DNA from 3 places in the Arthrobacter sp. MMS24-S77 genome. Region 1 is predicted to be linked to each of the others. Evidence: predicted binding sites of a transcription regulator. Region 1 holds the regulator's gene; each other region holds the start of a gene.

The links. The regulator Rex, encoded in region 1, represses fermentation and respiration genes when NADH is low (regulators of the CRP and FNR family bind a similar motif). The targets are predictions, from matches to a motif close to CTTGTGAANNNNTTCACAAG.
Region 2: the regulator Rex is predicted to act here: its motif matches at 3,715-3,734, upstream of ACX5I4_RS12965 (glyceraldehyde-3-phosphate dehydrogenase).
Region 3: the regulator Rex is predicted to act here: its motif matches at 6,619-6,638, upstream of rhaI (L-rhamnose isomerase).

What each region holds. Positions count from the first base shown of each region.
Region 1 is NZ_JBTZRN010000001.1:3,784,195-3,794,077, forward strand. Features, by position in the region: gene ACX5I4_RS17380 (YceI family protein) at 1-383, shown strand, start outside; gene ACX5I4_RS17385 (hypothetical protein) at 568-1,311, shown strand; gene ACX5I4_RS17390 (hypothetical protein) at 1,579-2,412, shown strand; gene ACX5I4_RS17395 (redox-sensing transcriptional repressor Rex) at 2,455-3,177, opposite strand; gene ACX5I4_RS17400 (glutaredoxin family protein) at 3,229-3,483, opposite strand; gene ACX5I4_RS17405 (HAD family hydrolase) at 3,627-4,445, shown strand; gene ACX5I4_RS17410 (30S ribosomal protein bS22) at 4,611-4,709, opposite strand; gene ACX5I4_RS17415 (helix-turn-helix domain-containing protein) at 4,883-5,095, opposite strand; gene ACX5I4_RS17420 (3-deoxy-7-phosphoheptulonate synthase) at 5,254-6,396, opposite strand; gene ACX5I4_RS17425 (LacI family DNA-binding transcriptional regulator) at 6,713-7,726, shown strand; gene ACX5I4_RS17430 (FadR/GntR family transcriptional regulator) at 7,716-8,420, opposite strand; gene ACX5I4_RS17435 (alpha-hydroxy acid oxidase) at 8,500-9,804, shown strand; gene gdhA (NADP-specific glutamate dehydrogenase) at 9,883-9,883, opposite strand, start outside.
Region 2 is NZ_JBTZRN010000001.1:2,838,718-2,848,600, reverse strand. Features, by position in the region: gene msrA (peptide-methionine (S)-S-oxide reductase MsrA) at 1-448, opposite strand, end outside; gene ACX5I4_RS12985 (Nif3-like dinuclear metal center hexameric protein) at 594-1,511, shown strand; gene ACX5I4_RS12980 (zinc ribbon domain-containing protein) at 1,623-2,360, shown strand; gene ACX5I4_RS12975 (YaaA family protein) at 2,445-3,209, opposite strand; RNA gene rnpB (RNase P RNA component class A) at 3,316-3,707, shown strand; gene ACX5I4_RS12965 (glyceraldehyde-3-phosphate dehydrogenase) at 3,954-5,450, shown strand; gene ACX5I4_RS12960 (hypothetical protein) at 5,538-5,747, shown strand; gene ACX5I4_RS12955 (HNH endonuclease family protein) at 5,872-6,669, shown strand; gene ACX5I4_RS12950 (acyltransferase domain-containing protein) at 6,656-7,519, opposite strand; gene def (peptide deformylase) at 7,523-8,095, opposite strand; tRNA gene ACX5I4_RS12940 (tRNA-His) at 8,227-8,299, opposite strand; gene orn (oligoribonuclease) at 8,431-9,057, opposite strand; gene mptB (polyprenol phosphomannose-dependent alpha 1,6 mannosyltransferase MptB) at 9,272-9,883, shown strand, end outside.
Region 3 is NZ_JBTZRN010000001.1:448,728-458,610, reverse strand. Features, by position in the region: gene ACX5I4_RS02165 (DUF2087 domain-containing protein) at 162-701, shown strand; gene ACX5I4_RS02160 (LacI family DNA-binding transcriptional regulator) at 761-1,777, opposite strand; gene ACX5I4_RS02155 (rhamnulokinase) at 1,826-3,283, opposite strand; gene ACX5I4_RS02150 (bifunctional aldolase/short-chain dehydrogenase) at 3,280-5,331, opposite strand; gene rhaI (L-rhamnose isomerase) at 5,334-6,500, opposite strand; gene ACX5I4_RS02140 (hypothetical protein) at 6,854-7,099, shown strand; gene ACX5I4_RS02135 (MarR family winged helix-turn-helix transcriptional regulator) at 7,096-7,569, opposite strand; gene ACX5I4_RS02130 (hypothetical protein) at 7,716-8,438, opposite strand; gene ACX5I4_RS02125 (hypothetical protein) at 8,677-8,922, shown strand; gene ACX5I4_RS02120 (DUF4265 domain-containing protein) at 9,083-9,544, opposite strand; gene ACX5I4_RS02115 (DUF4304 domain-containing protein) at 9,691-9,883, opposite strand, start outside.

The DNA of each region.
Region 1 (9,883 bases):
ACGCCAGCATCCAGACCGCCAGCTTCGACTCGGGCGACGCCAACCGCGACGGCCACGTCAAGGGCGAGGACTTCTTCGACGTGGAGAAGTTCCCGGAAATCACTTTTGTCTCCCGCCATGTCAAGGCCAATGGCGACAGCTTCGACCTCGTGGGCGATCTGAGCATCAAGGGCGTCACCAAAGAGGTGACCATCGAAACCGAGTTCAACGGCGTGGCCGTTGACCCCTTCGGAAACACCCGTGCAGGCGTTTCCGGTGAGACCACCATCAGCCGCAAAGACTTCGGCCTGACCTGGAACGCGGTGCTCGAGGCAGGCGGCGTGCTGGTCAGCGACAAGGTTGTCATCAACCTCGAACTGGCATTCATCGCTCCTGCCGCCTAATCCACCCGGCTCCCGGCCTGAAGGGCGCTTTCGGGGCTGCACGCTATCCATCGTGCAGCCCCGGAGGCGCCATTTCGTTGCTCGCGGTGTCACCCGCCTATTGTTCGGCCAAAACCCGATACTTAGCGGCGAATTGGCCAAGAATTTCCTATGAATCCTTAAACCTCAGGTCTAAAGTGATGCCATGAGTAACCCAAACGAAGCTCCTCAGCCTCAGCAGCCCGGTGCCCAGCCACCGCAGCCCGGAGCTCAGCCTCAGCAGCCCGGCACCGTCCCTCCTGCGGGTTACCAGCCTCCGCAGGGATACCCAGCACCTCCTTCCTACCAAGCACCCCCGTCCTACCAGCAGCCGGCCCCCGGCGGCCCCCAGCAGGGCCAACCCGGCAGCCCCCAGCAGGGCCAACCCGGCAGCCCCCAGCAGGGCCAACCCGCGCACGGCGAAGGTTTCCACTTCGAGATGCCTACCGACGGCCCCAAGAACTTCAACGATGTCCTGCCCAAGGGCGGTTTCTCCGGCATGTTCAATGTCACCGGAATGCCCATCGAGCTGAAGGTCTCCTACTGGATCTGGCTTATCGGCGGGCTCCTGGGCCTCCTCGGTGGCCTGCTCGGCCTCTTTGGCTCCATGGTGCTTTTCGCGATCGCGCCGGGACTCGCCGTCGTCGTTCTCCTTTTGGTACTGGTGGCGCTGGTTGTCGCGGCCGCCCAAATCGTGTTTGCGATGAAGATGAAGGAAGGCAAGGAGTGGGCCCGCCTCGCCCTGACCGTCATCGCGGGTATTTCCCTGATTCTCTCGATCGTGGGAGGAGCGATGGCCAATGGCCAGAGCAACAACTGGTTCAGCTTTGTCATCAGCCTTGTGGCAACCGTCCTGATGTGGCTGCCCAATTCCCAGGCATGGTTCAAGTCCGCGAAGAGCGCCGTCTAGCCACACCGTTCCAAGCCGGTTTTCTCGAGCCGAAGGCCGCGGCAGGTTCCCAGGGGACCCCGCGGCCTTCCCTTTGCCCCGGCACCAGTCACACGCGCCCCGGCACCAGTCACACGCGGGAGGTCCGCGGAACCCGTCCGGGCAGAATTCTTGCCCCGAATCATCCCGAGCACTGTTCTGCCGGGGTACGGTGGAATTAAGCCGAGCTGGGGGCAGGGCACGTTGCACCCGGCAGCCATATCTGCAGTCGACACGCAAAGGAATGCCATGAGCACCCCTCCGTACCCGCCATCCACTCCGGGCGAAAACACCACACCTGACCAGCCGCAGTACGGCCAGCAGGCTCCGCAGCCAGGCCAGCAGCCGGGCCAGCAGCCACAGTACGGCCAGCCCTCCGCACCCCAGTACGGACAGCAAGCTCCGCAGTACGGCCAGCAGGCTCCCCAGCCAGGCCAGCAGCCGGGTCAGCAGCCACAGTACGGCCAGCCCTCCGCACCCCAGTACGGACAGCAAGCTCCGCAATACGGCCAGCAGGCTCCGCAGCCAGGCCAGCAGCCGCAGTACGGCCAGCCCTCCGTCCCGCAGTACGGCCAAAGCGGACCTGTCACGTGGCCGAGCCAGCAGCCCGCTGCGACGTCCGGCGTTCCGCAACTGGTCAACATCTCATTCTGGCTCATCGTTGCCGCCGGTGTCCTGACCTTGATCGGCATTCCCTTCTCCATCGCCTCGCTGAATTCTCCGGCGGGCAAGAGCATGATCGATCAGGCCCTGTCGGCACAGGGAGCAAACGCTTCGGGCCTGGACACCAGCAGTGTCATCAGCGTTGTGGTCACCATCATGGTTATTTTCTCGGTGATCTTCGCCGGACTCTACGCACTGGTTGCGTTCAACGTGCGCAAGGGCAAGAACTGGGCCCGCATCCTGGGTACCGTCTTTGCGGCAATTTCCCTGTTGGGCCTGACCCAGATCGGCTTGGGCACCATCACCATCCTCTTGGGCATCGCCGCGATGGTGCTGTTGTATTTGCCGGCCTCGGCACCGTTTTTCCGGAAAACCTTGCCCTTCGCGAACCCTTACAACCAGGCACCTTACGGTCGCTAGTCGCCGTCCCAACGAACGCTAACGGGCGCAGACCCGGCTGGCCTAAAGGGCCTGGCCTGGGGTCTGTGCCCGTTGCGCGTGATACGCAAGGATTTGCAGCTCGGTGGCCATGTCCACCTTGCGCAGATTCACGTGGGGCGGAACCTGCAGAAGTACGGGCGCGAAGCTGAGGATGCTGCGGATCCCCGCGTTGATGACCCGGTCACAGACGTCCTGAGCTACGGCGGCCGGGAGAGCCAAGACAACCATGTTGGTGCCGGTCCGCTGAAGGACCATTTCAAGATTGGCTGCGTCGCTGACCCGCAGCCAGCCGACTTCGTTGCCGATCACCATGGGATCGGCATCGAGGATGGCCACGACGTCGAAACCGCGCGACTCGAATCCGCCGTACCGTGCCAAGGCCTTGCCAAGGTTGCCGGCGCCCACAATCGCGACTTTCCAGTCGTGGGTGAGGCCCAGTGCCGCAGCAATGTGCCGGCTCAGATACTGGACCTCGTATCCCACGCCACGCGTTCCGTAGGAGCCAACGTAGGAGAGGTCCTTGCGCAGGGTGGAGGAACTGACGCCCGATGCTTCGGCCAATGCTTCGGAAGACACCCGTTCCACGCCTTCGCCAAGCAGGGAGTTCAGGGCGCGCAAGTAAAGAGTCATCCGGGCCACGGCCGCGGGTGGTATCTGCTTTGCGGCAGAGTCCTTGTCCCCAGGTACAGCGTCCCCGGGCAGAGCTTCAGCGGACGGTTCCAGCGCAGTCACGTTCTTCTCCATTGCGTCGCTTTGTTTTCCCACTCTATTGCCAACAAAGCATTGGACGCATGTTCAGGCAGCCAAGGCCTTCTTCAGGACCCGCTCCAGCCTCGCCTCGTCGATTTTCCAGAAATCCCGCTGGATTCCGTCCACGAATACCACCGGGATCTCCTCGGCATAGCGTTCGCGGAGTGTCGGGTCTGTATCGATCGACTGCTCAGTCCACGCGAGCCCCAGGCTTGAGGTCACGCGTTCGACGGCGTCACGCGCCGCGGCGCACAGGTGGCAGTCAGCTTTGGTGAGGAGTACGACGTCGGGATTCGGCATGGTTCAACGGTATCGCGTTGGCGCCGACACATCCCGACAACAGCCCTCAACGCAACGTCACGCAGCCCAAGAATCCGTCGACGCGGAACCACCGGGCACCCTCGCGAACGGCACGGGGCCGGGCGATTGACTAGACTCATGGCATGCCCGTCGAGAAGAACGCTGTTGTGGCCACCACGCCGGCCGCAACGCAACAACACGGCGAAGCTGCATTCTTCGACGTCGACAACACCCTCATGAAGGGTGCCAGCCTCTTCCATGTCGCCCGGAAGATGTACGAACGCAAGGCATTCACTCTCTCCCAGGCTGCGGGCTTCGCCTGGAAACAGTTCAAGTTTGTCCTGCGGGGCGAAAACATGGAGGACGTCCACTCGGTCCGGGATTCCGCGCTGACCCTCGCCGCAGGCATCAAGGTCTCCGATATCCGGGAGCTTGGCGAAGAAGTCTACGACGAGATGATCGAGTCCCGCATTTGGCCCGGCACCAAGGCCTTGGCGGAACAGCATCTGCGCGTTGGCCGGAAGGTCTGGCTGGTTACCGCCACACCCATCGAAGTCGCCACCGTCATTTCCACCCGGCTTGGGCTGACCGGCGCGTTGGGCACGGTGGGCGAGGTTGAAGATGGCGCCTACACCGGCCGCCTAGTAGGCGAAATCCTCCATGGACCGGCCAAGGCCGTGGCCGTGCAGCGCGTGGCTGACGAAGAAGGCCTGGATTTGAACCGCTGCTGGGCTTACAGCGATTCACACAACGACATCCCGCTGCTCACATTGGTGGGGCACCCTGTGTGCATCAATCCCGATGCTGGACTGCGGCGCCATGCGCGGGAGAACAATTGGCCCGTCTATGACTTCCGTTCCGGCCGCCGAGCAGCCACGCTCGGCCTCAAGGCCGCGACCGTCGGAGGCGCCGTCTACGGCCTCTGGCGGGGATTCTCCAAGTTCCGCAGCCCCAGGGCCTAGCCCAAAGCGCTTTGCGACACAGGAAATCCCTGGCGCGGCGGGTTTTCGGGTGTCGCGATGGATTTTGCGCATCGTCAGGCAATTTGCGCGTCATCCCCATCGCGCCCCAGAAGCAAAAATGCCCGCAGCCTCGAAAGGCGACGGGCATTCACGCTGGAAGTATCTCTACTTCTTGTTGCGGCGCTGGTGGCGGGTCTTGCGAAGCAGCTTGCGGTGCTTCTTCTTGGCCATACGCTTGCGGCGCTTCTTAATAACTGAACCCACGTAAGTTCCTTACCAAACTAGATTGAGATTCTGTCTGCTGGGTGAGGTCCTTGAACTGAGCAACAGACTTTTACAACTGACAGATTCTTACAATGACGTAAAACGTTCCTTAACAGGGTACCGCCTATCGGGGGCACCCAATGACCGCCGGCCCCAACGGAACCAAGCAAGACTCAAGCGGTCTCCGAGTGTCCGTCGACGACTGCTCCCTTGAGGTACTGGCTCACTGCTTCCTCGGGGACACGGAATGATCGCCCAAAACGGACGGCTGGCATTTCTCCCGAGTGAACCAGGCGGTACACGGTCATTTTAGAAACCCGGAGGACTTCGGCGACTTCGGCCACTGTCATGAAACGCGCGTTCGAGAAGTTAGCCTCTGCGGACATTTCTCCATATTCCTTTGCTCTCAGCGGTTAGCGGCGAACCCCAGCATTCATTACCTGGTGTGCCGATGCTGAGCCATCAAACAACCATGTGCTAGATACTCTAGAGGCTGCTGGTACCAAAGTGAAAGTCTTTCGGCCAACTGAACGCACGGTCTTCGTTAGTCGGCAGTGGCCACACGACGCTTGCGTGCCGAGGCCGCCAACTGGTTCAGGACGGACACTGTGACGTCCCATTCCATGCAGGCGTCAGTAACGCTCTGGCCGTACACCAAGTCCTGTTCCCCGGCGAGCTGCCGCTCCACGTCCAGGTTCTGCGCCCCGCCCACCAGGAAGCTTTCCAGCATGACTCCGGCGATCGGCGAAGCCACGTTGTCCTCGAGCTGCGCGCCGATCTCCAGGGCGACCTCGGCTTGGCGGTGGTGGCTCTTGCCGCTGTTGGCGTGGCTCGCGTCCACGATCAGCCGGGGATTCAGCCCCTTGGCCGAGAGCTTCTCCGAGGCGGCGGCGACGTCGTCGGCGGAGTAGTTCGGTCCCTTGCGGCCACCGCGCAGGATCACGTGGGTGTCCGGGTTGCCCGAGGTCGCCACGAGGGCGGCGCGGCCATCGCCGTCGATCCCCAGGAACGCCTGCGGTGCGCCGGACGCGCCGCAAGCGTCAATCGCAACTTGGAGGTCGCCGTCGGTCCCGTTCTTGAAGCCGATCGGCATGGACAGCCCGGAAGCCAGCTGGCGGTGGATCTGGCTCTCCGTGGTGCGTGCTCCAATGGCGCCCCACGCCACGAGGTCGGCCATGTACTGCGGGCTGATGGGTTCCAGGAATTCCGTGGCCGTCGGCAGGCCGAGAGCCGTGACTTGCTGCAGGAATCCACGCGCCGCACGAAGCCCGGCCGCGATGTCGTGGCTGCCGTCCAGGTGGGGATCGTTGATGAGGCCCTTCCAGCCCACTGTGGTGCGGGGCTTCTCGAAGTAGGCCCGCATGACGATCAAGAGGTCTTCCTTGTGCTTCTCGGCCTGGCTGACGAGACGGCGGGCGTATTCCAGCCCGGCCTTCGGGTCGTGGATGGAGCAAGGGCCAACGATCACGAGGAGACGATCGTCCACTCCGTCCATGATGGCGCGGACTCCATCGCGCCCGCGCTCGACGACGGCGGATGCCTTGGCGTCCAGCGGCAGTTCCGCGATGATTTCCTGCGGCGTGGGGAGCGGTTCGAAGCGGCTGACACGCAGGTTCGACGTCGATTGCGCGGCGGTAGTCTCGACGTCCGCGTTATGTGTGGTGGGCTCTGCGGCGATGCTGGTCATGAAGTGGGTCCTGTTCCGGAGAGGAGCGGACCCTACTCAGAGCCCGCCTGGAAATGGCGAAGGGCAGAGAATGATCTCTGCCCTGTTGGCTCTGAAGGAAAGTTGGATGCGTGTCAGTTAGACGCGGGCCCCTCCAGAGCCAACGAAAAATACGCATACCAACGGTTAGTCATAGCCAAACCATAGCGGCAGTCTCCGTATGGCGGCAAATCGAAATGCGACGACATCAAGGGAAACCGCTTCCCCGCGCACTATAAACTTCACTTCAGAACAACGTCGCTGCTCCCGAGGCGGCAGCAGCTCCAGGAAGGAACCCATGCCAGGCAGAAGAAACACCCGGCGGGTGGGCATCGCAGATGTGGCATCCATGGCCGGCGTTTCGCATGCCACCGTTTCCCGTGTCATGAACGGTAATACCACCGTGGACGCGGACATTGCCGCGCGCGTTCGTGCGGCCGCCTCCGAGCTGAAATACAAGCCGAACCCGGTAGGCCGAAGCCTGGCCCTGGGAAAAACGGACACGATCGGAATCGTGGTTCCAGACCTCTCCAACCCCACATTCCAGGCCATTCTTCGCGGGCTCAGTATTGCCGCCGCCCGCGACGGCTACCGCGTCTTGATCGCGGACTCCTCCGAGGTCTCCAGTGAAGAAGCGATTCTCGCCGGAGAAGCCCGACGGCGTTGCGACGGCGTCGTTCTCTGCGCCCCCCGCATGAGCGACGCCGAACTCGAGGAACTCGCCCCCACGCTCTATCCGCTCGTGCTTATCAACCGGACTACCGAGTCGGTACCGACGCCCAGCCTCGTGGTGGACTACGGCCAAGGCATCCAGGAACTTGCCGCGCATCTCGTTGGGCTGGGCCACCGAAAACTGGCCTATCTGACGGGGCCGGACCGCAGCGCGTCCAACGTGCAGAGGCTCCGCGGGCTCGAGAAGTTCACAGCCGAGTACCCAAACGTCGAATTGCAGTTCATTCCGGGCGGCAACACGTTCGACGCCGGATTTGAGTCAAGCGATGCCGTCGCCTCATGCGGCGCAACCGGCATTCTCGTCTTCAATGACGTCGCCGCGATGGGCCTCCTGAGCGGCCTGAGCCAGCGCGGGATCCGCGTGCCGGAAGACTTGTCGCTCACGGGCTTCGACGACATGCCGTTCGCCCGGTACACCATGCCTCCGCTGACCACCGCGGCCGTGCCGATCACCGATCTCGGCGATCTTGCGTGGCGCCGCATGCGAGAGCAGATTCAGACGAACGACGCAGCTTCACCCACGAACTACTTCCCGCCGCAGATTGAGCTCAGGGGCAGCACCGGACCCGTCAAGGCCTAGTTTCCGCGGGTGGCTGGCCCAGACCGGCCTCGCGGTAATACCCCTCGATGTGCGCGGTGACGAGCGTCGCTGCCCGGCCGCCGTCGCCGTCGTTCACTGCTTCCAAGATGGCGCGGTGCTCGGACCGCAGGCGATGGGCGGTGCTATCCCAATCGGGGAGGTTCGCCGTGAGCGCCGCGGCGTACCCCTCAATCGCTTCTCGCAGCGAGCCCATAATGGTGCTCACCACGGCATTTCCGGCGGCTTCCGCCAGCGCCAGGTGGAAGGCGACGTCGAGCGCGAGGAAGTCGTCGACGGCGGAGCTTGCGTCCATTTCGTCCAGCAGCCTGGCCGCTTCCTTGAGCTCAGGGGCGTCGGCTTTGGCGCGGGAGACCGCCCATGATTCGAGCAGGACCCGGGTTTGCACGATGTCCGCGACGGGCAAATGTTGCGTGGCCACATGGAGGCGGAGCGCCGAGCCGAGGGCCGTGGCTGGTTCGGCAATGACTACTGTCCCGGCGTCCTTGCCGGATCCCACGCCTGCCCGCACCACGCCCATGGCTTCCAGGATCCGGATGGCTTCGCGAACCGATGTCCTTGAGACCTCCAGCTGTTCGGCCAGCGCCCGCTCAGCGGGAAGCCGCCCACCAAGCACCAAATGCCCTTCGGACAACTGCTTTTCGATCCAACTCAGGACGAGCTCGTGCGTTCGCATGGATAAATAGTAGTTGATGTGGTCGGACCACATGGCATAGAGTGTGGTCTAACCACACAAGCCCACGGGAGACAGCACCATGACGCAGACCGTCCAGCCGAGCAACGCCCCTTCCCTTGAGGTGCCAACGAACGTCCCCACCGCCGTCGGACGCCCCGCAGCACTCAAGCGCCGAGTTCCCAAATACGCGGACCTAGCGCCGCTGATGAAGTTCAAGAAACCCGAGTTCAGCAACGCGGCGAAGCTGCGCCGCGCGTCCACCATTTGGGAACTGCGGGACATGGCCAAGCGTCGCACTCCCCAGGCGCCGTTCGACTACACGGACGGCGCAGCAGAGGCGGAGATCACGCTTCGCCGGGCCCGCCAGGCGTTCCAGGACATCGAGTTCCGGCCGGGGATCCTGCGCGATGTCTCCAGCATCGACCTCAGCACCGGGATCCTGGGCAAGGAATCCCGGCTTCCGTTCGGCATCGCGCCCACGGGGTTCACCCGAATGATGCAGTCGGAGGGTGAGTACGCGGGCTCGCAGGCGGCCGAAGCAGCCGGTATTCCATACACCCTGTCCACGATGGGCACGGCTTCCATTGAGGACGTTGCCGCAGCGGCCCCGAACGGCCGCAACTGGTTCCAGCTGTACCTCTGGACGGATCGGGACCGATCACTCGAACTGATCGAGCGCGCCGCCAAAGCCGGAAACGACACCCTCATGGTCACGGTGGATACCGCCGTCGCGGGCGCCCGGTTGCGCGATGTCCGCAACGGCATGACCATACCGCCCGCGCTCACCGTGAAGACTGTGCTGGATGCCTCGTACCGGCCCGCATGGTGGTTCAACTTCCTTACGCACGAGCCGCTGACTTTCGCTTCGCTCTCGCGTTACACAGGTACCGTGGCCGATCTCATCAACTCCATGTTCGATCCCACCTTGACCTTCGATGACCTCGACTGGCTGCGCGAAACGTGGAAGGGCAAGCTGGTGGTCAAGGGCATCCAGACGGTGGAAGATGCCCGCAAGGTGGTTGACCACGGCGCGGACGGCGTCGTGATCTCCAACCATGGCGGGCGCCAACTGGACCGGGCACCGATTCCGCTCCACCTCGTTCCGGAGGTGTCCGCGGCACTGAAGGCGGACAACAGCGACGCGGCCATCATCCTGGACACGGGCATCATGAGCGGTGCCGACATTGTGGCAGCCCTGGCCCTCGGCGCCGACTTTACGCTGATCGGCCGCGCCTACCTTTATGGGCTCATGGCCGGCGGCCGGGCAGGCGTGGACCGCACCATCCAGATCCTGGAAAAGGACATGGCCCGCACGATGGCCTTGCTCGGAGTCACCAGGATTTCGGAACTCAACCCGGACCACGTGCGGTTGCTGCCCAAGTAGCTAGCAGTAGGTGTCGTTTTGAGCCCTCAAAACGACACCTACTGCGAGTCAGTTGGGCTGGTCAGGCAGGATCGGGCGC
Region 2 (9,883 bases), 950 kb from region 1:
GCTCCGGGAATTTGGCGTAGTAGTTCTGGTGGATGGACTCGGCCTCATAGAAGTCCGGCAGCCTGCTGACCTCGGTCACAATCGGCTTGGACCACAGTTCCTGGTTCCGAAGGATTGCTTCTTCGAAGAGGATTTTCTCTTCCGTGGTGGTGTAGAACATCGAAGAACGGTACTGGGTCCCGACGTCGTAGCCCTGGCGGTTGAGCGTAGTGGGGTCGTGCAGGGCAAAGAACATGTCCAGGATGACCTCCGGCGGGATAACGTCCTCATCGAAAGTCACGGCGACAACCTCTGCGTGGCCCGTCATGCCGGAGCAGACATCGTAATAGTCAGGGTTGCGGATGTGCCCTCCCGTGTATCCGGAAACTACGGAGCTGACGCCCTTGGTCTTCTGGTAGACAGCATCAAGGCACCAGAAGCAACCTCCGCCAAGTACAAAAGTTTTCATGATCTCTTCAATGGCCGGGAGTCCTGGATGATTCCCGCACAACCTTACGGGAGTGTGACGGCGTAGCCCCGCGCCCGGCAGCAATCTCAGATAGTTCGGTTGCCGCAAGCGCGCCATGGGCACCGAATGCGCAAGAATGTAGTGCATGGAAGCTGTGAACACCGCGGTTGCAGATACAGGATCCGGGGAAGAGCCGGAAGACGGTGCAGCCGGAACTTCAGGAACCAGTGCTCCCACGCTCGGTCAGGTCTTGCTGGCTGTCGAGGAGCTTTGGCCTGAGTCCCTCGCCGAGGACTGGGACGAGGTTGGCCTGGTGGTCGGGCGACCGACTGCGACCGTCACCAAGGTCTTGTTCGCCGTGGATCCCACGCTCGCGGCCATTGACGAAGCCATTGAATGGGGTGCCGAGCTCCTCGTCACGCACCATCCTTTGCTGCTCAAGGGCGTCACCTCCGTGGCCGCTACGAGCGCAAAGGGCCTCGCTGTCCACCGGCTCATCGAGTCAGGCACCGGCCTGCTGACCGTGCACACCAACGGAGATTCCGCCGTCGGGGGTGTTTCGGATGTTCTCGCCGACGCGTTCGGACTGGACAATGTTGTCCCGCTGGCCCCTGCTGCACACGGCCTGCCGGAAGAGGGCATCGGCCGGGTCGGGGATCTTCCGGAACTCATGACCCTCGGCGATTTCGCGGCGCGCGTGTTCGAGATTCTGCCTTCGGTAGCCGGGGGAGTGCGCGTAGCGGGGGACAAAGACGGACTCGTGCGGCGTGTAGCCGTGTGTGGCGGCGCCGGCGACAGCCTGTTCGACGCCGTCCGGGCGAGCCAAGCGGACATTTACGTCACTGCGGATATGCGCCACCACCCGGCGTCGGAAGCACGCGAAGCTGCTGTTGACGGCAGGCCGTACCTTATCGATGTATCCCACTTCGCGAGCGAGTGGCTTTGGCTGCCTGCCGCGGCAGAGGCTCTCGGCAACGTGCTCGCGGACCAAGGGCACGATGTCGAGATCCGGGTGGCTTCCACCAATAGCGATCCTTGGGACTTCATTCTGACTCCCGGCTAAGCCTGCCGTGCGAGGCAGGGGAGCGCCCTAGGCGCTAGAGTCGAGACAAACAGGCCCGAGAGCCTGGCCGGGAGCGGATATCTTCCCCGGCACGATCAAGCGGAGGTAAGCGTGGCCAAGGCAGCACCGGCGGAACAGTTGAAATTGCTCGAACTGCAGGGGTTGGACGCGAAGCTTAAATCCTTGGCCAACCGCCGCCGCACTTTGGAGAGCGACCCCCGCATCACCGATCTCCAGGACGCCCTCAGCGTGGCCAACGGAGCACTCGGGACCGCGAAGCTCACCGTCCACGACGCCGAAGCAGAGCTGCGCAGGTCAGAGACCGACGTCGAGCAAGTTGTTGGCCGCATTGAGCGGGACGAAGCCCGGCTGAACAGCGGCACCGGCCTCTCCAAGGATCTTGTTGCGTTGCAGAGCGATATCGCATCACTCAACAAGCGCCGCTCCGACCTTGAGGACGTCGAGCTGGAAATCCTCGAACGCCTGGACGGGCTGAGGGAGCGCCAAGCCGCGCAACAGCAGATCGTCGACGACATCCAGGGTTCCTTCTCCGGGATCCGTGCCGAGTTGGACGCCGCGATTGCAGAGATCGTCTCCGAAGAGGCGGACGTGCGCGCGCAGCGGTCCGGCTTTGCCGAAGGGCTCGACGCCGGGATGCTGGCTATCTACGAAAAGACCCTTGCCAAGCGCGGAGTGGGGGCCGCCAGGCTGTTCCATGGCAAGTCGGAAGGCTCAGGGATGATGCTCAGCCCCGGCGATCTTGCCGAAGTCAAGGCCGCCGCCGAGGATGAAATTGTCTTCTGCCCCGATTCCGGCTGCATCCTGGTGCGCTCCGCCGAGTGGAACTAGCTGTTTCTCCCGCCCAACTGGTCCCCACCCAACTAACTCGCAGTTAATGTCGTTTTCAGGCGTCAAAACGACACCTACTGCCAGTCAGTTGGGCAGGATGATGCTGAGGATATGCGGTTTGCGGGCCGTGCCCTCGGTCAGCTCGGCCGGCCAGACTTCCGAGGCTGCCTTGAGCAGTTGTTCGGGGGTTGCCGGAGCCTTCCCTCGACGGGTCAGCAGATGACGGGTAAGTTCGCCGCGTGTGTGCTTGGCGAAGTGGCTGACAACGGTGCGCTTGCCGTTGGACTCTGAAAAGACGTTGACGGAGACGGTTTGCGCAGCGGGCGGAGCCCAAGCCGCAGCGTAGGTGCTGGAGCGGCAGTCGACCAGCAGTTCACCCTCCACCCTCGAAGCGAGGGCCTGCGTGAGCTGCGGCTTCCAGAATGAGGCGAGGCGTCCGACGTCGGGCAATGCGGTTCCCATGGACAGCCGGTAGGCGGGCACGCGGTCGCCGAAGCCAATGGCACCCCACAGGGCGGACACCACGAGGATCGACTCCGCCGCCTTGCGGCGCTGCGCAGGCGTCAGGGTCTTGTACCCAAGAGCGTCGTAGAGAACCCCGGAATACACCTGGTGGGCCGGGGCCGCCGGTTCTGCGTGGAGCCGGGTATTGCGTTCGACGTCGTCCTTCAACGATGCGCCCACCCCTAACAGGGCGAGGGCGTCCTCGTGCGCGCTGACCAGGCCCAGGGCGTCGAGCACCTTGGCCCTGTAACTGTTGAGTTCTGGAAAGCTCAACGACTCCCATTCGACGGCGGGGCCCTTGACAGCGGGGGTCTTGCCTTCGGAAGGCGGCAACAGAATCAGCACCTGTCGATAGTAGCGGTATTGCCGATGCCATCTGTTGGGGCAGTGCAGTCCGGCAGTGCCGTCTGGAAAATGCGGAGGGCCCGACGCCGGTAGACTGTAGGGCGGATGGGTTGACCAGGCGGCCGCGCGCCACGTGAGTGGCTCGAGGAACGTCCGGGCTCCACAGGGCAGGGTGGTGGGTAACGCCCACTCGGGGTAACCCGCAGGCCAGTGCCACAGAGAACAGACCGCCGGTAGCTGTTTGTGCCTGCACAAGCAGCTAGCAGGTAAGGGTGAAACGGTGGTGTAAGAGACCACCAGCTCCTTGGGTGACCAGGGAGGCTAGGTAAACCCCACCCGGAGCAAGGCCAGACAGGGCACGATCGAGGGCTGCTCGCCCGAGTGTCCGGGTAGGCCGCTGGAGGGCGTCGGCAACGGCGTTCGTAGATGGATGGCCGCCACTCTCTCGCCGGCAACGGCGCGGGAGGACAGAACCCGGCGTATCGGTCAACCCATCCCTCAGCCCTATGTGAGTGATTTCACGCATTCCGGCGGCCAGGAGGTCCGGTGCCAGACCTTAGAATGGACACTGAACGTAGAAGTTCCACCGCCGGGTTCTGCGTTCGCAGCCGGCGGTTTTGCTTTGCAACGTTCGAGGTGTCCGGGCAGACCGAAGTCCCGCCGATGCCAGTGCCGCAGGATTACTCCGGGCGGCCGCCATCTACGTACGAGGACGTATGTAGCTGACCCTAGGAAGGTAGTTCTGTGAGCCAGTCATCAGATTCTTGTCTTGATACGTGGATGGGCCGCGAAGCGCTGGCCGAGGCCATGATTCCGGTGATCGGCCGGCTGTACCGTGAGAACAACGTGGTGACGAGCATCCACGGGCGCAGCCTCATCAACAAGTCGTCAATGAACATCCTGAAAGCCCACCGTTTTGCGCGCCGTATGAGCAAGGACGAACTCCGGCTCGAAGAAACCGCGCCATTGCTCAACACCCTGGCCGAACTTGACCTTGGCGCGGCAGCGATCGACATCGCCCGCCTCAACGAGAAGTACAAGGCTGAGGCCGCGGGTACGCCCCTGGAGGACTTCCTCCGCGCCGAACTCGCCGAGATCGTTGGACGCCGCGGCGCGGACGACCGCACCAGCACCGACGTCGTCCTCTACGGATTCGGCCGTATTGGCCGGCTCCTGGCCCGCCTCCTGATCGAAAAGGCCGGCGGCGGCCACGGACTGCGCCTGCGCGCCATCGTCGTCCGCAAGGGAGCCGAGAATGACCTCGTCAAGCGCGCCAGCCTCTTGCGGCGCGACTCCGTGCACGGTTCCTTCGAAGGCACCATCCGCGTGGACGAGGAATGCAACACGATCACGGCCAACGGCGTCCAGATCCAGGTCATCTACTCAGACAACCCCTCCACCGTTGACTACACGGCCTACGGCATCAACAATGCCCTCGTTGTTGACAACACGGGCCGTTGGCGCGACGCCGAAGGCCTGTCCCAGCACCTGCAGAGCAAGGGCGTCGCTCGCGTCCTGCTCACGGCCCCGGGCAAGGGCGATCTCAAGAACATCGTCCATGGCATCAACCACTCCTCCATCGAGGACACGGACACGATCGTCACCGCAGCCTCCTGCACCACCAACGCCATCACCCCGGTGCTCAAGGCACTCAACGACAAGTTCGGCGTCATCCACGGCCACGTGGAAACCGTGCACTCGTTCACGAACGACCAGAACCTGATCGACAACTTCCACAAGGGCGATCGTCGCGGACGCTCGGCCGCACTCAACATGGTCATCACCGAAACCGGCGCGGCCAAGGCAGTGGCAAAGGCCCTTCCGGAACTGCAGGGCAAGCTGACCGGCAACGCGATCCGCGTTCCCACCCCGGACGTGTCGATGGCCATCCTGAACCTCAACCTCGAAAAGGGAACCACGAAGGACGAGGTCAACAACTACCTTCGCGAGATGTCGCTGCACTCGGAGCTGCGGAAGCAGATCGACTTCATCGACTCGCCCGAGGTTGTTTCCACCGACTTCGTCGGCTCGCGCCGTGCCGGCATCGTGGACGGCCTGGCCACCATCGCCAACGGCAAGAACCTCGTGGTGTACGTCTGGTACGACAACGAATTCGGTTATAGCTGCCAGGTAGTCCGTGTCATGGAAGAAATGGCCGGTGTGAACCCGCCATCGTTCCCGGCACGCGGCGTCGCTGTTGAGGTGGAGCCCAACACTTCGTTGGAGCCCGCTGCCGTCTAGCCGGTTCCGGCCAAGGCCAGAAAGACTCACAGGGGATTCCCGGCTGATGCGCTGGTATCAGCCGGGAAACCTGACCAGAATGGACGCATGGAACGCGAAAAGATTCTGGAACATGAAACAACCCTGGAACACGCATTGGACGTCGCGCGCGCCAACCTTAAAGAAGCCCAACGCCTGCTCGACGACGCCAAGGCGGCACACGCAGCGGGGGATGTCGCCGAGGACCGCGTGGTCCAACTGGAGTCACTCCTTCAGCTCGCAGCCGAAGATTTGAAACGGGTCACCAGGGAGCAATAACCGGCTGCTTGGTGATGCTGTCCGACACAGTGACTAGTCCTCCACACTGTGGATATCGGCACTGGTTGTCGGTGCCCTGACCTAGTCTCAAGGGACGTATTCCTCCTCGAAAGGATCCAATCCCTTGAGCACCACTTGGGCTGCATATCAACGCGCCCGCCGCCAGTCCCGCCAGGCCTGGGTGCTGCTGATTCTCTTTGTCGCGGGTGCCCTTGGCGGCCTTGCATGGTTCTTCGCTGATGGCCAGTTCGCCGTCGCTGAAGCCCCCGGCAACGGACCCACGGAAGCACCCGTCTTCGACCCCGCTTGGATGAAGCCGGTGGAGCCCGTACAGCGAGTCCCCGTCGGTTCGGCCGTTGATGCCCTGGAGGCGCTGCCCGTGAAGGGGCGTGCGGCCAAAGACAACTACGACCGCAACGAATTCGGCCAGGCCTGGCTTGACGTTGACCGGAACGGTTGCGATACCCGGAACGACATCCTGAGGCGGGATCTTACGTCCATTGAATTCGCTACAGGCTCCAAATGCAGGATTGCGTCGGGAGAGCTCCGCGAGCCCTACACCGGGCAGGACGTCCATTTCCGCAGGGGATCCGAAAGCAGCGGGGCCGTGCAGATTGACCACGTGGTTGCTCTTGGCGATGCCTGGCAGAAGGGTGCCCAGCAGCTCACCGCGAAACAACGTCAAAGCCTCGCCAATGATCCCCTCAACCTCATCGCCGTCGACGGCCCCGCCAACGTGAAGAAAAGTGCCAGTGACGCCGCAAGCTGGCTACCCGCGAACAAGGGCTTTCGTTGCCATTACGTGGCCCGGCAAATCTCCGTCAAGGCTGGTTACCGGCTCTGGGTCACCCAGCCCGAGAAAGACGCCATGAAGCGCGTCCTGGACTCGTGCCCGGGCCAGCAGGCCATCAGGGCGAAGTAGCGGTATGGTTCCCGGGCGACGGAGGAAGCACCAAGTGGCCGTGTCCAAGTTGCCAGACCCCGCCGTCGTCGATCCTTTCCAGGACCACCCGCTGAAGCGACGTCTCGCGGGGGAGCCCGTCTAGGTTTTCCATGTCCCGGTGCCGGAAGGTGAAGTAGACAGCGTCGCTCGGAGCGTCGGAAAGACGGTCCAGGGTGAACCGGCGGGCAAATGCGGCGATGTTGCTGTCCGGCAGCTTGCGGGCAAGATAGGGATCCAGCATCCAGGAATCGCAGCTAGCAACGGCAACTGCTTTGTCCGGGAAGAAGCGGTCAAAGAACGCCCTGGCCTGGCTGAAACTCGTGTCCACGAGGGCAGGGGAGAGCCCTCCGTCCTCGGGGATATGTACGCCTAGCACCCACTGATCGTCTGCACCGGGGTGATCTGCTGTGTTGCCGCGGACAAGGTGGAACTGCAAACGGCCGATCCGGAAGATGTTTCCGGCCATATGGAGCGTCAGCCAGGCCCACGTGTCCAAGCCGAAGCGCCCATGAACCCGTCGGTTGATGCGAAGGTTCAGTCCGACGTCGGCCAGGATCGCGGCGGAAGATTCTTGCGGAATGCCGAGGGAATGATGATGGCTGGCGACCACAGGCGCGAAGCGCAGGAGCGCCTCGATCCAGTCCGTTTCGGTGGACCCCTCCGCGGAGGCAGACTCGGTGGGAAAGGTGCCGAGACGGGCATCCAGGACGGCAAGGGCCCGTCGCGTTCCGTCTCCGGGCGGCGACGCCAGCAGCGCGGCGCACGCCAAGGCGTCCTCGCCGTGGATGTCGAGGAGCCTGAACAATTCGTCCTGCGCGATGCCGCTCACCGGTCAGTGCCCGAAGGGATCCGGGTCGACGCCCGGCATCCAGCTCAAGCCGGGGACTCCCCAGCCGTTCTTCTTGGCTTGCTTCATGGCCTTCTTCGCGTAGCGGTCCACGAGGCGATTCACATAGAGCTTGCCGTCGAGATGGTCGAATTCGTGCTGCATGACCCTGGCAAACCAAGCTGTGGCCACGAAATCCACCGGTTTGCCGTAGCCGTCGAACCCTTGGACACGGGCCCACTCGGCCCTCTGCAGGGGGTAGTGCTCCCCGGGGAAAGACAAGCAGCCTTCCACGTCTTCCTCGGGATCAGGAAGGGCACCGGGGATCTTGGAGAGGGTGAGAACCGGGTTCACCAGGACGCCTTCGTCCGGTGCGTCGTCGTCATTGGCGTATTTGAAGATGAAGATCCGTTTGCCGACTCCGACCTGGGGTGCGGCCAGTCCGACGCCGTTGGCGGCTTCGTTCGTCTCGAACATGTCGGCAATCAAGGTGCGCAGTTCGTCGTCGAACACTTCGACCTCACTCGCCCGGCGGTGAAGCACGGGCTCGCCCCAGATGGTGACTGGCAGGATGGTCATGTCAGGTGTTCCTCTGGTTCTCGGGTCTGGAAGACTGGACGGCCGGAATCGGCCCGGACAAAGCAAAGGCCGCACTGGATAACCAGTACGGCCTTTGGCTGCGATCGGCAAACTGTAACCGATCTCGTGAGGGTGAGCGACGGGGGTTGAACCCGCGACCTCCTGGACCACAACCAGGCGCTCTGCCAACTGAGCTACGCCCACCATGTGCCTTTGACCACTTTCGGAATGACCCGTCAGCTGCGAAGGCAACGACAAAAACTATACCCCGTCTTCGGGGATGGTTTTGCCACTTTTGACCGTTTGGGTGAAATTTCCCCGAAAGGTGCCGTAGATCACGTGCTTGTCGGAGTCTCCGGACCGTCAGTGATCTGCTTGGAAATCCGCTGTGCCGTTGCTGTATCAGGTCCAGGCGCCGGGACGAAGACTGCGTCGCGGTAGTAACGCAGTTCGTCGATGGAGTCCCTGATATCTCCGAGCGCCCGGTGGCCACCATGTTTGGCGGGGGACTGGAAATAGGCGCGGGGGAACCAGCGGCGCGAGAGTTCCTTAATGGTGCTGACGTCGATGACCCGATAGTGAAGGTGTTCGACGATGTTGGGCATATCGCGTGCGAGGAACATGCGGTCTGTTCCGACCGAGTTGCCGCCGAGCGGTGCCTTCTTGGGGTCGGGTACCCACTTCTCGATGTACTCAAGGACGATTGCTTCGGCTTCGGCCATCGTCTTGCCGTGGGGGAGCTCGTCCAGGAGCTTCGAACGGGTATGCATGTCGCGGACAAAGTCGTTCATCTGCTCGAGAGCGGCGTCATCGGGTTTGATGACGACGTCCACGCCATCACCCAGGATGTTGAGGTCCGAATCTGTGACCAAGGCCGCTACCTCGATCAGGGCGTCGTTTTCAAGGTCCAGGCCGGTCATCTCACAGTCGATCCAGACGATGCGTTCATTAGTAATAGGCACGCGCCCAGCCTACCGTTCGGTCGCATTGGAAGCGTGGCGGGGCGCTCGATTCCGCGTTTGAGGCATGCTCCGGCTGGTAAACTGGGCCGTTGTCGAGCGGTTGTTGCCTGCCTCGATGAGCTGGACCAATGTACGTAGGGACTGGAATATCATGACGGCAGGCGGATCGGGCGTGGGCACCTCAAACAGCCGGGATGAGGCAAAGGAACCCGCCATGCCGTCTGAGGCGATCGCCGCGGGCCCCTACTCTCCGAATAGTGCGCTTACCGGAGCTGGCAGCTCCAGCCACGTCAAGGCCTATGTGGCAATCTGGCAAGGTTTTTTTGGATCCCTCATGATCTTCGTCGGTTCTATCGGCGCCGGCTGGATCGCCAACGGATCGCCGATGTTCAGGCACCCGATAGTGATCGCGCTGCGCACGGAGGGCTGGGGCGTTACGACGTCCACTATCTTGCTGACGGCCGGGGCCATGCTTTTGGTCAGGTCCTGGTTGCGGCTCGGGCAAAGGCTCAGGGACTGGGGGCCAGGCTCGCTCAGATCGGTGGTCGTGGCGGTCGCGGCCTGGGCCGCGCCCCTGATGTTCGCCGTCCCCATCTATTCGCGGGACGTGTACGCCTACACCGGCCAAGGCAGGTTGGTTTTGGAGGGCCAAAACCCTTACACCGCAGGTATTTCCACGCTCAGCAACTGGTTTTCCCTCGGTGCCGACCCGGCTTGGGCCGAAGCCAAGACCCCCTACGGTCCATATTTCCTGTGGCTTGCGAGGTGGGTGGTGGGCATCACCGACGCCCAGCCCGATTTCTCCGTCTTGCTCTTTCGCGTTTTG
Region 3 (9,883 bases), 3.3 Mb from region 1:
GTAGCGAGGCCCCTGCTTCCCTTTGTTTACAAGGGATCGGGGGCCTTTTGCTTTGCTCCGGAATGACGCGACTCGCCGTGTCGCAAGCGCTTTCCAAAACCAAAGAAGGTCACGACGGCGCCCGCCCCCTGCAGTGCCTCATTGTGCCTATGCTGGGGCATATGGGGAGTGACTCATCGACGACGCCGGATGCGCGGCGCGTGCTCGCGGCGCTGGCGAACGCCGAGGCTCGGAGGGTCTTTGCTGAGATCAGCATTGGCGGCTCGCTCGTGCCGGCGAAACTCACGCCAGGAAAACTCTCGCCAGCGAAATTCGCACGGGCGCTCGGGCTCCTGACCGAAGCGGGGCTTGTCGAGACGGTCGAGACCGAAGGCAGCGTGCACTACCGCATTCGCGGACATGTCTTCCGAGACGCACTAGCGAGCCTCCCGTCCGCGCCCCGCAGGTCCGGCGTCGAGCGCTTCTTGACGGCAGACGGCCGCATCGATCGCTATCCCGCCCGGGAAACAGAGCGACTCAAGCTTCTCGCATGGGTAGCCGGGCGCATCCTGGACAGCGGCGATCGCGTGGCGGAACAAGAGCTGAACGAGCGCCTGGCCCAGCTCACCAACGACGTGCCGATGCTCAGGCGGTACCTCGTGGACTCCGGTATCGTAAGCCGCACGGCGGACGGTTCGGCCTACTGGTTGGCACTCGACTAGGCCAGCAGATGGCCTCTAAAAAAGCGATCTTCAGAAGCGAACCCCGGACCATCATCCACTCAGGTGCGCTGGCTGCTCCGTCGTACAACAAGTTCCGGCGTAAACACGACTTGCTGGTGTCCGTGTTCGGGCCCGTTGTCGATTTCGTCGAAAAGGAGTTCGGCCGCGCGTTCGCCGATCAGTTGCCGTGGCTGCCTGATGGACGTGAGAGGGATGCTTGATTGGGAGGCGAAGTCAATATCATCGAAGCCCACAATCGCGATGTCCTCGGGTACCCGCAGCCCGTGCGCGGTGAAGGATTGCAGGAGCCCGAGGGCGAGCTGGTCGTTGGCGGCAAAAACGCCGTCAGGGCGCGCGTCCGGCTCGAGATCGTTGATCACGTCGCCAATGTCGCGGCCGCGCTCGAACTTCAGGTTCGGCGTTTCAAACAACTGAAGCCGGACGCCTGCCGCCTCGGTTGCGGCAAGGGCACCATGGTAGCGATCATCAACCTGTTGAAGGGTAAACGGCCCCCCAACAAAGGCTGGACGCGTTGAACCGACGCTGAGGAGGTGCTCCATCGCGGCCCTCCCGCCCGCTGCATCATCGACTGAAACTGAGCAGAAGTCGCCGGTCCTCGCGAGTCGATCCACGAGCACTGAAGGTATGCCACGGGAGCGCATGACCTCAAGACGCTCGATGACATCCCCCAACGGAGTAATCAGGATGCCTTGGACTCGCTGTTGTTCAAAGAGGTCAAGGTAGGACTGCTCCCGGTCGCTGCTTTCCGCGCTGTTGGCCAGGATGAATGAGTGTTTGTGGGCATCGGCTACGTCCTCGGCTCCGAGCGCCACATCCGTGAAGAAGGGGTTCCGGACATCCAGAACCAGCATGCCCAGGCTCCTGCTGGAACCCGACCGCAGGCTTCTGGCCGATTCGTTGCGCACGAATCCAAGCTGGTCGATTGCGGCCAGGACGCGGTTCTTCTTGTCGGCCGAGACCTGCTCGGGTTTGTTCAAGACATTTGACACCGTACCGACGGAAACCTGGGCCAGGACCGCGACATCCTTCAGCTTGGCGCCCAAGTTGTTCGGCACGTTGACCTCCCGCTATATGAATCGAATCAATAAGTGATCCAATACTACTCACGGACTCAATTCCTGGAGTGCCGCCGTTCCCGCGCGGGCGGGCTCGTAGCGTTGCAGCATTGAACTGGCGGCTACGAGTCGGCGCATTTCTTGGAGACTGCGATCCTCCCGGGCAGCTGCGCGTGCCTGTACCAAGACGTTCCCAAGCGCCGTGGCCTCCACTGGACCAGCAACAACCGTTTTGCCGGTGGCATCCGCTGTGAGCTGGCACAGCAAACGGTTTTGCGAGCCGCCGCCCACGATGTGGACCACGGACGTCCGCTTTCCGGACAGTTCTTCGGCGCGTGCCAGGGTTCTCGCGTAGCCGGCGGCTAGGCTGTCCAGAATGCAGCGCACGACGGCGGCAGGCCGGTCCGGGAGGACGGCACCCGTGGCGCGCACCGCGGATCGGATCCGCTCGGGCATGTTATCCGGGGCGATGAACGCCGGATCGTCTGCGTTGATTTGGGGTCCGCCGGCGGACAGTGCCGCCGCGGCGTCGAGCAGACTGGCCAGCGACGGCGCGTGCCCTTCAAGAGCCCAGGTGCGCATGCATTCACTGAGCAGCCACAGCCCGCCCACGTTGCGCAGGTACCTGATGGTGCCATCGACCCCCCGCTCGTTGGTGAAGTTGGCCAGCCGGCTTGCTTCGCCAAGGACCGGGGAATCCAGTTCCACGCCCACCAAGGACCATGTCCCGGAAGAGATGTAGGCGAAGTCTTCTCGCGACGCCGGTACCGCTGCCACGGCCGAAGCGGTGTCGTGCGATCCCACGGCAACCACCGCAGTCTCCGCCGGCAACCCGGTCCGGGCTGCGATGTCTGTTAGCAGCGTGCCCACGGTTTCGCCGGGCTGAATGATGGCGGGGAACAGGTTTTTGGGCAGGCCGAGCGGCTTGAAAAGTTCGGTGGCCCACTCCCCCGCGACGGCGTCGAAGAGCCCGGTGGTGGACGCATTGGTGGCCTCGGTCCGGCGCTGTCCGGTGAGTTTGAACGCGATCAGGTCCGGAATCAGCAATGCCTGCACGCCGCGCAGTTCCCGCTCGGTAGCGAGCTGGTAGATCGTATTGAACTGCAGGAATTGCAGCCCGGTGGTGGCGTAGAGCCGCGCCGGGTCCAGCACCGTGTGGACGTTCGCGACGGCGGTGCGGCCCCGCTCGTCGCGGTAGCTGAACGGCTGCGCGAGGAGTGTGCCGGAGGCATCAACCAGCCCGTAGTCGATGGCCCACGTGTCGATGCCGATGCTGACGATCCGCTCACCGCTCGCGGCGGCCGTTTCAGCGGCCGCCGCAAGTCCCTTGAGCACCTCCTCGAACAGAGCGTCGAAGTCCCAGTGGAGTCCGCCGTCGAGCTCTACCACGCCGTTAGGGAAACGGTGCACCGTTTCCAGCGAGGCGCTATCCTCGCCCACGCGGCCGAGCATGACGCGGCCGGACGACGCCCCGATATCAACCGCGGCGAACAATTGCCCGCTCATCGCAGGAAGGCCGCGGCGACCCCCGCGTCCACCGGGATGTGCAGGCCCGTGGTGTGCGAGAGTTCGTTGCTGGTCAGGACGGCGGCCGCGTTGGCGACGTGCTCGGGCAGGACTTCGCGCTTGAGCAGCGTGCGCTGGGCGTAGTACTTGCCCAGTTCCTGCTCGTCGACACCGTAGACGGCGGCGCGCTTGGCGCCCCAACCGCCGGCGAAGATACCGGAACCGCGGACCACGCCGTCGGGGTTGATGCCGTTGACGCGGATGCCGTACTCGCCCAGCTCCGCGGCCAACAGACGCACCTGGTGGGCCTGGTCTGCCTTGGTGGCCGAGTAGGCGATGTTGTTCGGGCCGGCGAACACCGAGTTCTTGGAGGAGATGTAGACGATGTCTCCTCCCATGCCCTGGTCGATCATGACCTTCGCCGCGGCCTTCGAGACCAGGAACGAGCCCTTGGCCATGACGTTGTGCTGCAGGTCCCAGTCCTTCTCCGTTGTTTCCAGCAAGGGCTTGGAGATGGACAGGCCCGCGTTGTTCACGATCAGGTCCAATCCGCCGAAAGCCAGGACGGCTTCCTGGACAGCCGCGGCCACCTGGGCTTCGTCGGTGACGTCAGCCTGGATTCCGATGGCGACGTCCGCGCCGCCGAGTTCGGCGGCAACAGCCTGCGCGTTGTCCAGGTTGAGGTCCGCGATGACCACGCAGGCGCCCTCCGCGGCGAGGCGGGTGGCGATCGCCTTCCCAATGCCCGACGCCGCGCCGGTCACCAAAGCGATGCGCGTGGCATGGGACTTTGGCTTTGGCATCCGCGCGAGCTTGGCTTCCTCAAGGGCCCAGTATTCGATCCGGAATTTCTCGGATTCCTCGATCGGGGCGTAGGAGGAGATGGCTTCGGCACCCCGCATCACGTTGATCGCGTTGAGGTAGAACTCGCCCGCAACCCTGGCGGTCTGCTTGTCCTTGCCGTAGGAGAACATTCCGACGCCGGGGACCAGGACGATGGCAGGGTCCGCGCCGCGCAGGGCCGGGCTGTTTTCGTCCGCGTGGCGGTCGTAGTAGGCCTGGTAATCCTCGCGGTATGCGGCGTGCAGTTCCTTGAGGCGATCGATGCTCTCCTCAATGCCGGCGTCGGCGGGCAGGTCCAGGACCAGGGGTTTCACCTTGGTGCGCAGGAAGTGGTCCGGGCAGGAGGTGCCCAGCGCCCCGAGGCGGGGATGCTCGGCACTTTCGAGGAATTCCAGGACACGGGGATCGTCGCTGAAGTGGCCCAGCTGCGGCTTGTCGGCCGAAGCGATGCCGCGGATCACCGGGGCCAGGGCGGCTGCTTTGGCTTTCCTTTCGGCTTCCGGAAGCGCGGCGTAGCCGGGGAGTTTGGCGCCGAAAGGCTCGGCTTTGCCGTTCTGGGCGATGTAGCGTTCGGCCTGCTCGATGATCCACAGGGAGTTGGCTTCGGCTTCCTCGCTCGTGGCGCCCCAAGCGGTGATGCCGTGGCCGCCAAGGATGGTGCCGACTGCCTGCGGGTTGGCTTCCTTGATCGCGGCGATGTCCAGTCCCAGCTGGAAACCGGGGCGGCGCCACGGAACCCACACGACCTTCTCGCCGAAGATCTTGGAGGTCAGCGCTTCGCCGTCCACCGCCGTCGCAATCGCGATGCCCGAGTCCGGGTGCAGGTGGTCCACGTGCGCTGCGTCGACGAGTCCGTGCATCGCGGTATCGATTGACGGCGCGGCGCCGCCCTTGCCGAACAGGCAGTAATCGAACGCGGACACCATTTCGTCTTCACGCTCGACGCCGGGGTAAACGGCCTTGAGTGCCTGCAGCCGGTCAAGGCTCAAAACAGCCAGGTTTTCGGCCTTTAGGGTTCCCAGGTCGCCGCCGGAACCTTTGACCCAGAGGAGCTCGACATCTTCGCCGGTGACAGGGTCTTTTTCTGTGCCCTTCGCGGAGGTGTTCCCTCCGGCGAAGTTGGTGTTCCGCTTGTCCGCGCCCAGGCGGTTGGAACGGGTGATCAGTTCTTCAACAGTCTTGTTCGTTGTGTTCTGCATGTTCATGCTTACGCGCCCCATCCGGCTTGCTGGCCGCCCACGCGGTCCTCGTTGATCTTCTTCTGGTAGCCGCTCGCCTTGAACGCGGTCATCGGGTCCGCGGGCAGGCCACGCGATTCACGCCACTCGGCCAGGACGGGCCGGACATCTGTATAGAAGGCATCGTTGAAGATGCCGTTGGCGGCCAGGACATCGCCCTCGCGCTGTGCCTCGGCCAGCGCAGCGCCGTCGATAAGCAGTGCGCGGGCCGTCATTTCCTGGACGTTGAGCACCGAGCGGATCTGGCCCGGGATCTTCTCCTCCAAGTTGTGGCACTGGTCCAGCATCAGGGCAACGCCCGAATCTTTCCCGAAGCCGCCGCCGCGGATGACCTCGTGCATGATGCGGAACAACTGGAACGGATCCGCGGCCCCAACGATCAGGTCGTCGTCGGCGTAGAAGCGGGAGTTGAAGTCGAAGGATCCGAGCTTGCCCAGACGCAACAACTGCATCACGATGAACTCGATGTTCGTGCCCGGGGCATGGTGGCCGGTATCCAGGCAGACGAAGGCCTTCTCCCCCAGGGCAAGGGTCTGTGCGTAGGACGTACCCCAGTCCGGAACGTCGGTGTGGTAGAAAGCCGGCTCGAAGAACTTGTACTCCAGCACCAGGCGCTGGTTCTGGCCTAGGGCCGCATAGATTTCCCGCAGCGACTCGGCCAGGCGGTCCTGGCGGCCCCGCATGTCATCCTGGCCCGGGTAGTTGGTGCCGTCTGCCAGCCAGATCTTCAGGTCCCGGGAGCCGGTGGCGTGCATGATGTCGATGCATTCCAGATGATGGTGGATGGCGCGGCGGCGCACGGCTGCGTCAGAGGACGTCAGGGAGCCGTACTTGTATTCGTCGTCCTGGAACGTATTGGAGTTGATGGTTCCCAGTCCCACGCCAAGACCGGCAGCGTACTCGCGGAGGGCCGCGTAATCGTCCACTTTGTCCCACGGGATGTGCAGAGCCACGGTCGGCGCGAGGCCCGTCAGTTCGTGCACCTTCGCGGCGTCGGCGAGCTTCTCCTGGATAGTCCGCGGCGTGCCGGGCGTGCCGAACACCTTGAAGCGGGTGCCCGAGTTGCCGTAGGCCCACGAAGGAACTTCGATGGCCAGCTCTTCCAACCGGCCCAGCGCCGTTGCTACGTCTTTCATGATGGTTGGTTCTCGCATTCCGTGGTGTCCAGCGTGAAGCCCGGGAGTCTCGGGCCTCAGATCAATGTGTTTTGGATTGTTTGAATCGTTTCATTGATACGATTCAAACTACGTGGTTCTTGAGAAGGTTGTCAAGGGGAATTCTGAGCACATACGTCGATGAGTTGCAGGGAACTCACCCCCGTCCCGGCGGTGTTGCCGCGCGCCTCGCAACGTCGATAGCATCATGGTGGGTTATGCAGCCGGCCCTCGGAACTCTTCCATGGAGTGACCATGATCCCTGACGCACCCGCTGCTTTGAATTCACTTTCCAAGGCCTCCCGCCCCGTTCCGGCCAAGCCGGGAGCTTCGCTGTGAACGCGCTCTTGTCCTCCTGCCTCGAAGGGCAGCTGGATCCGGTCGAGGGGCTTGCCAGGCTATCAAACGCGGAGCTCGCCTTTTTGGCTGACGCTCTCTTCAAGCATCTCGATGACGGGGAGCCAGCGTTCGGGGTCAAGTCCTGGTACGACGCGGTCTTGGACGAATTGGCCGCCCGCGGTGAGGGGACAGCGCTCGTCGGGCGTGCCGCCGTCGTCGTTTCCCGCTCTCTGCGCGATTAGTCTTCGCGCGGCGCGGGGGCGTAGGGGACGCCGGCCGTGAGGTCCGCCGGTGCTTCTCGGCCTGCGAGTTCGCGCACGAGGTACTTTAACTCCTGCCTGAACATCGAAGTATCGATGGACACCTGGGCGAGGACTTGCTGCTCCGATTCGACAGCCCGCTCCAGCGCATCCGTGCCGGCCTCGGTCAGTGACACGACATGCACCCTGCGGTCTTGGGAACTGCGTTGGCGCGTGATGTGGCCGTGGGCTTCGAGTCTATTCAGGGTCTGGCCCATGGTCTGGGCCTGCACGCGCACAATCTGAGCCAGCATGGTCTGGGTGATGGGACCGGTGGCTGCAAGAACTTCCATAGCTATAACGCCAGCATGGGTAAGGCCGATCGACCTGAGGTTTTCATCCCAGGCGTGTTCCACCAACCGGGCCGCTGTAGACAACAAGCGCCCCGTAGGCCAACGCTCAATGTCCGGCATCTCTCCATTGTAGGTCCGGGCGGGATTGGGGGTTGGGGGTGGGCTGGGTGGTCTAGAAGCCGTCTTGTAATTCGCAACATCGACGTTCCGTCGATGCGTTGGGCCGTATGGGCGCGCATCCGGTGGCGGAGTGGGCCTTGCCTCCATCATTCGATGTGCGCGGCAACCCGATCCAGCATCTCTGCGGCGTCCCGGATGTCCGCCTCGGAGAGAGTGCGGCCATGGACCTGCACGGTCAGCACTACACCACCCTTCAAGGCAGAGATGAATACCGTGGTTGATTTCTCTCCCGTGGGGAATTCAACGTATCTCTGCACAGCAATCGAGCCAGGCGTCCGGGTCTCGACTGTCGCGTGCTTTCCTATTGTGTGGATCGGGCCTGCGCCCGAACCGATCGAGACGTTCGGGCACCGGTCCACAAGGGCAGATTTCGCGTGGAGGGCCTTTCCCAATCCCGTCGCGTCCAACCCCGAGAGAAGACTGATGGAGATCGGTCCGGCGGACGTTGAGGTCCCATTGGTCCCTGCCATGACGGCTGCGTTTTCTGGGAGGTCTAGGACACTGGTCATGGCCATGTTGGCGCAGTCCGACGGCTCTGACTCCCACTGCGACATGGCGGTCGTGATCTTGTCCCGTGCCTTTCGGATCTGTTCGGACGGGACCGCGGTGAACTTCTCCCCGCCCTTAGGGCCAAACATGACCAACTTGGCCAGTTCTGACTCAGAGTAGGCTCTGGTCGCGGCCATGGATGGTGTGGGCGTGACGCTACTCGGTGTTGGTTCTATTGTCACGGCTGATGCGGTGCAGGCTGTAAGCCCAATGATTAGCACTCCACCAACTGCCACCAGTAGCCTTGACTGGATCTTCATCTCTCCCCCAAAACGATCGGAACTGCCCGGCGACTGCCTTGGGAAGAACCCTACTTGACGCTGCGGCCAGCGGTAACAATCGCGAAGCTGCTGCTCGACCCTTGCCTCCGGACCGGCAATATACTTTCAGGCTGCCAATGCGATGGTTGACCCGGGATGCGCTCACGGGGGGTCTCTCCGAGGAGGAAGAAGACGAGCGATCGCGGCAGTGGTCCGAGGTCTGTCGCTCAATCCCGCCGTGGCTGCACTCCGGCGCCCAACTGCTACTCGACACCACGTCCACGACGGAGTCATCGACTCCCTTCGTCGAGGCGACACCGACGTGGTCGAGCTCCGTGCCTTGATCGGCGACCTCCAAGTCGGCTACGAATGGTTCCTCGCCCGCTACCACGGCGCCGCCCGCGCAATCATCGAACCGGGTTTCAGCAGGGGCGCCGGCATAGCCGTAGCACTGGTAATCATCCGGCGCCCCCGCGGCCACTAGTGCCACGAGGCCGGAGAGGAGAGCTGCCCATGACCAGATAGCCCGGGCCGTCACATTGCCAGAATCGGACCCAAATTGGAAAGAGACATACTAGTTGTCTACGCCCTTCCCGGAGTGCATCGGAGCAATCAGGAAGTTGGAGACGAGGCAAGTTTGGGCTCTAGATCAGAATCTGTTCGGTCTCCACACTCTCGGCTAACTCAGCGATTCCGGCGAAAGACTCGTCGTGTGACCGCCCCGGCTCAAGACTGATGGTCGCATAGCCGGGCGAGAACCACCCGCACAAATACTCCAACCGGCCGAGTAGGTCATGTAGCCGCAGGTGCACCGCGCTGACGTCCTCGGGTCGCTTGACGGCGACCCTCACAACACCGTTGCCCGATCGCTGCACGACAGACTGGATCACATATCCGGTTGCAGCCTCGGCGCGCACAACATCGCCGAGAGCCATGTCATAGGCGAAGAACGGGATGCAAGAAAGCTCGAAGCGATCGTCGCCCACTCGCTCGGTCCAGAGTTGCTCAAAACTATCGCCGCCCCCGACGTCATCGACCACGGCGCGCAGCATGAAACTCGGCGTTGGTCGGCGCACCGGGTTCGGATGAGTCGCGATCTTCGTCATTTCGGACCGCCGTAGGTCGAGCCAACCAACCCGAACCGCAACCCTCCACCAGCCGCTGAACCGACACCTCAGCCCTCAACCATATCGACCAAACAGCTGCGAGGAGGGCTCGGTCGCCCCTGGATGCTGCCGGCTTCGAATGCTCATCAACCTGCGGCCTGGGCCGCGAGAAATCGTTGTCCATCGCCGTCAATCAGCGACTTTTTTAGAAGGTGTTGACCCGCCTCGGTTGCGAGACCACTATTGGTCATCCCCGCCTCAAGCAATGGTTCCAGCTGGCTCGTAAGGACGGCCAGCAGGCCTGTCCGTCGCTCTTCGTCGTCGGCTGCTTGATCGAGG